Regions from separate parts of the Pararhizobium sp. A13 genome, predicted to be linked through region 2. Evidence: predicted binding sites of a transcription regulator. Region 2 holds the regulator's gene; the other holds the start of a gene.

Region 1 (2,400 bases), 1.1 Mb from region 2:
GCAGTGGCCCGACCCCTAGCAATCGTCAGCGCCGGGACGATTGCCGATCGCGACCCAGGCAGGCACGAGTTCGCTGCCGAGGCGGCGCACCGCCCTGCCGGTTGCGAAATCGCTGAGCCGCATGCCGGATTTTGCGATCGCCGTCGCCTGCTGCCGCGACAAGAGGAAACCGAGCTCGAGCGGCGCCAGGCGGGTCACGACGCGCTTCAGGAACGGCCGGCGATGCAGCCGCGAGGGCGAAAACCGCGCCGGTGTCTTGCTAAGGGACATATATTCCGCCACGTCATCGATCCAGCGGCCTGCCGGTCTTGCACCCGCCTCCAGCAGCAGCAGCCAGTCCCCCCGCGCGGAGCGAACGATGTCCTTCATATCCCAGCTCGTGCAGAAACGCGCGCCTGCGGCATCGGCGACACGGCTGGAACCGTCCCGCGAGCCGTGATCGAGGATGATCACGTCGCTCACCAAGCCTTCCACGGCGCCTGAGACCAGCGCCGACAGCGTCTGCGCCAGTTCGGCTTCGTTGTTGCGGGTTTCGATGATGATCGTCAGCATTGCCGTCCATACCGCATCGCACCGGCAATTTCCATAAAGCCTTCGTTTCCGGGCAATTAACTTTTCATTCATGATGAATCCGCGCGCAAACGAAGGCGGAATTGCTCATCCGCCTCGGACCTGCAACGCGCCGGCGACGCCGTTCCGCCATTTTGTTCTTGTCTTGTTCTCGTTTTTGGGTTAGGAAAATAATCAGAGGATAACGGATCGTCCGCAAGGACAGTCCCCGGAGAACCCCCATGAACGAGCTGTCTGAGATCAGGCAGGGCGCCCTTGCGCCCGCCAACACGGCAGATATGGCCGAAGCGATGATCGCCGGTTCCGGCCTGCGGATCGAGATTGACCGCAGGCGCGGCCGGGGAGCCGCCCTCAATACGTCAGGACGTTTCGAACCAACCTCCCGGGTACTTGAAGATGACGGCTGGGACTCGCTGGAGGATCTTCCGGCTCTCCAGACCGATGTTCAAATCGAAAAGCCGCGCTCGATCATCAGCCGCAACGATTCGCCCGACCTCCCTTTTGATCGCTCGGTCAATCCTTATCGGGGCTGCGAACATGGCTGCATCTATTGCTTCGCCCGGCCGACGCACGCCTATATGGGCCTGTCGCCGGGGCTCGATTTCGAAACGAAACTCTACGCCAAGCCGGGTGCGGCAAAGCTGCTTGAACGCGAACTGGCAAAACCCGGCTACAAGGTGCGGCCGATCGCAATCGGCACCAACACCGATCCCTACCAGCCGATCGAGAAGGAATGGCGGATCATGCGCCAGGTCCTCGAAGTGCTGAAGGCGTGCGACCATCCGGTGATGATCGTCACCAAATCGGCGATGGTCATGCGCGACATCGATCTTCTCGCACCGATGGCGGAGAAGGGTCTGGCCAAGGTCGGCCTATCCGTGACGACGCTCGACCTCAAGCTCGCCCGCCTGATGGAACCGCGCGCTTCGACGCCAACGAAGCGCCTCGCCGCAATCAAGGCGTTGACGGAAGCCGGCATACCGGCAACGGTGATGATGGCGCCGGTCATTCCAGCGCTCAACGACCATGAGATCGAGCGGGTGCTGGATTCAGGCAAAACCGCCGGTGCCACCCATGCCAGCTACGTGCTTCTGCGCCTGCCGTTGGAGGTGAGCCCGTTGTTTCGCGACTGGCTGCTCCGCAACTATCCAGACCGCTACCGTCACGTCATGTCGCTGGTGCGCTCGATGCGCGGCGGCAAGGATTATGATGCCGAGTTCGGCAAGCGCATGAAGGGCGCCGGACCCTATGCCTGGCAGATCGGCCGGCGCTTCGAACTGGCGGCCAAGCGGCTCGAACTGAACGTGGCGAAGCGCCCGCTCAACTGCGACCTGTTCGTTCCGCCGCTCGGCACCGGCGTTCAACTGTCGCTGCTCTGATGGCGTCTTGATGTTTCGTCCGGGCCTCTTACCGGATATCGAATACCGATCCTGTTTCTTGCCCCGAGGCTCGATCGGTCCATCCTCCGGCAGCCGCCTCACTGCCGGAGGACTTGCAGGGAATCGGGCTTGTGTGCGAGTTTCGCCGCATGTCACGAAGTACACCGCCCGATTCCCCCTTTCTCTTCGAAACCATCGAAGGCCCCGATTTCAGCTTTGAGACCGGCGCGCGGCGCGATGGTCTCTGGCCGGTGGCCGGAACGGACGAAGCCGGGCGCGGACCGCTTGCTGGCCCCGTGGTCGCGGCTGCCGTGATCCTCGATCCGGACAGCATTCCGTTGGGGCTGAACGACAGCAAGAAGCTTTCGGGCGCGCGGCGCGAGGAACTGTTCGACATCATCCTTTCCTCGGCCATCGTCTCGATCGCCTCTTCGGCGGCGGGCAGGATCGA
Region 2 (2,400 bases):
GCCTGCGCCTGCCTCAATCGCGGGCCTTGCGCATTGCACTTGGTGCCGTGCTGCTCTTTGGCGGTATCCTGGGCTTCCTCCCGGTTTTGGGCTTCTGGATGGTGCCCTTAGGCCTGATCGTGCTGTCGCATGACCTCGCCTTCGTCCGGCGCCAGCGCCGCAGACTTTCCGTCTGGTGGGCGCGCAAGCGGCAGACGTCGTAACCCGGCGCCAATCTGCAAAGGCCTCACCGGGGCTGGAGGGGCTGCAATCAAGTCGTGGCGGATAAGGCTTTCACGGCATCCTTGGCCGCCGGAATGATTTCCTGAACCTGCGTCGCGGCATCATTGTCGGTGCTTTCGCCGAACATCTCGACGCCGCCCCAGGCAATGAGGGCAAGCACGAGGCTGCCGATCAGAACCATCAATACCGGTCGGCCCAGCAATCCCTGCCGCGCCTCGACACCGCTGAGCGGAAAACGGCCGGACGGTTGCGAATGTTCCGCGGCGGCGTGATGAATGCCGGCTTTCGGCGGGACAAGCCCAATAAAATCGCGCTTTGAAAAAGTTCAACGAATTTTAGGGACTTGCGGAACACATATGGAACATATAGTGTTCGTTCTTGATTTGTTTCTCGATCCGGAGTGATCTTTCATGCTGACCCGCAAGCAACAGGAACTGCTTCTGTTCATTCACGAAAGAATGAAGGAATCGGGTGTGCCGCCGTCCTTCGATGAGATGAAGGATGCACTGGACCTCGCTTCCAAATCCGGCATTCACCGGCTGATCACGGCGCTCGAGGAGCGCGGCTTCATCCGGCGTCTGCCCAACCGGGCGCGCGCGCTTGAAGTGATCAAGCTGCCGGAGGCCTATTCCATGAGCCTCCAGCCCAAGCGTGGTTTTTCGCCGAGCGTTATCCAGGGCAGCCGCGGCGCTCCGCCGGCGCCAGCCACCGCCAAGGCCGTACCGGCCAGCAATGAGAACAGTTCCGTTTCTATCCCGGTCATGGGGCGAATCGCGGCCGGTGTGCCGATCTCGGCGATCCAGAACAATACGCACGATATTTCCGTGCCGCTCGAGATGGTCGGGAGCGGCGAACATTATGCGCTGGAAGTGCGCGGCGATTCGATGATCGAGGCCGGCATTCTCGATGGCGACACCGTCATCATCCGCAATACCAACAGCGCCAGCCCGGGAGAGATTGTCGTCGCCTTGGTGGACGATGAGGAGGCGACGCTGAAGCGGTTTCGCCGCAAGGGTGCATCGATTGCGCTCGAAGCTGCCAACCCTGCCTACGAAACCCGGATTTTCGGCCCCGACCGAGTCAAGATACAAGGCAAACTGGTCGGTCTGATCCGACGTTACCATTAAGCGGCAAGCCGAATCCGGACGCCAGCGGACGCAGACGGCTGATTTTCTTTGAAAATTGACGGGAGCGGGGGCTTGGCAATGATCCGGCGCGTCGGCACATCCGCTAAAGCGCATCGCGTCAAAACGGATTCATGCGCTGCGCTTTAGGTCTTTGTTTTTATGCATGTGGTTGTCCCAAAACCGCGGCACACTTTTGGACGACATGCATTAGGCGCGGCATTTCCTGAGGAACCGAAGCGGCAATGGATGGGAGACTGGATTCTCCCATGAGAAAAAACTGGAATTCGATCATGGCGTCTTGCACTGGAACGGAAATCGGTCTAAACGCCCGTCACGATTAAGTGATGATCGTTACGAGGCCTCGTGGCGGAGTGGTGACGCAGAGGACTGCAAATCCTTGTACCCCGGTTCAATTCCGGGCGAGGCCTCCAAAATTTTCCACAATGAAATTAAAGCCTTATGGGCGATTCTGGACAATTGACTTGATGCCAGCATGTCGCATCATGTTGCAATCCAGTTCCCTTGATTTCCAACGGTTTCCGGCTACCCTCGGCTAGTTCACGCGACATGAAATGCAACATGTTGCGACCATGAGGGCCCCCTCAAAATGATCGTTGTGAAGGATTTTCGAAAGACGGGATTGCCCCATGGAAACATCAAAACATGGAGCTTGGTGTTCGACGCCGCCACCGGGGAACTTAAAGTACGGATATCAAGCACTTCCCAAGTGGGGCCGACGCGATTTGAAGAGCAGCCTCTTTCAGCCTTTTTAGCGCACACCGGAAACTCCGGTGAAAGGCGCGCACTGCGGGCGTTGCTAAGTAGGATCAGCAGTTCTATCGCTGGGATTTAGCCGGCCAACATGAACACAGCCGCCCAGAATAGGCAGGACAGTTCACCTGCGACCAAAAATCCAATGATGGGATCGTTCATGAAATCCTCCTCAGGCAACCTCCATTGCCATGAGGAAACCTTAAAGTACGGCAGACGCCTGCGCTACCCCTGATTTTAACCCGCAGCAAACCGGCCCTCAAAACGGGCAGGGAGATAA

Evidence for each region. Region 2 encodes LexA, which represses DNA repair genes until DNA is damaged. Its sites were predicted from a motif close to TGTTCNNNNTGTGTTCNG; they were not measured.
Region 1: WI754_RS09875 (PA0069 family radical SAM protein) is a predicted target of LexA. The motif match lies at 706-723, and genes of this name have one in related genera.

Annotation. Positions count from the first base shown of each region.
Region 1 covers NZ_CP149510.1:2,050,543-2,052,942, reverse strand. The annotation lists gene WI754_RS09880 (glycosyl transferase) at 16-552, opposite strand; gene WI754_RS09875 (PA0069 family radical SAM protein) at 792-1,949, shown strand; gene WI754_RS09870 (ribonuclease HII) at 2,099-2,400, shown strand, end outside.
Region 2 covers NZ_CP149510.1:3,179,962-3,182,361, reverse strand. The annotation lists gene WI754_RS15730 (hypothetical protein) at 1-203, shown strand, start outside; gene WI754_RS15725 (hypothetical protein) at 251-403, opposite strand; gene lexA (transcriptional repressor LexA) at 633-1,349, shown strand; tRNA gene WI754_RS15715 (tRNA-Cys) at 1,707-1,780, shown strand.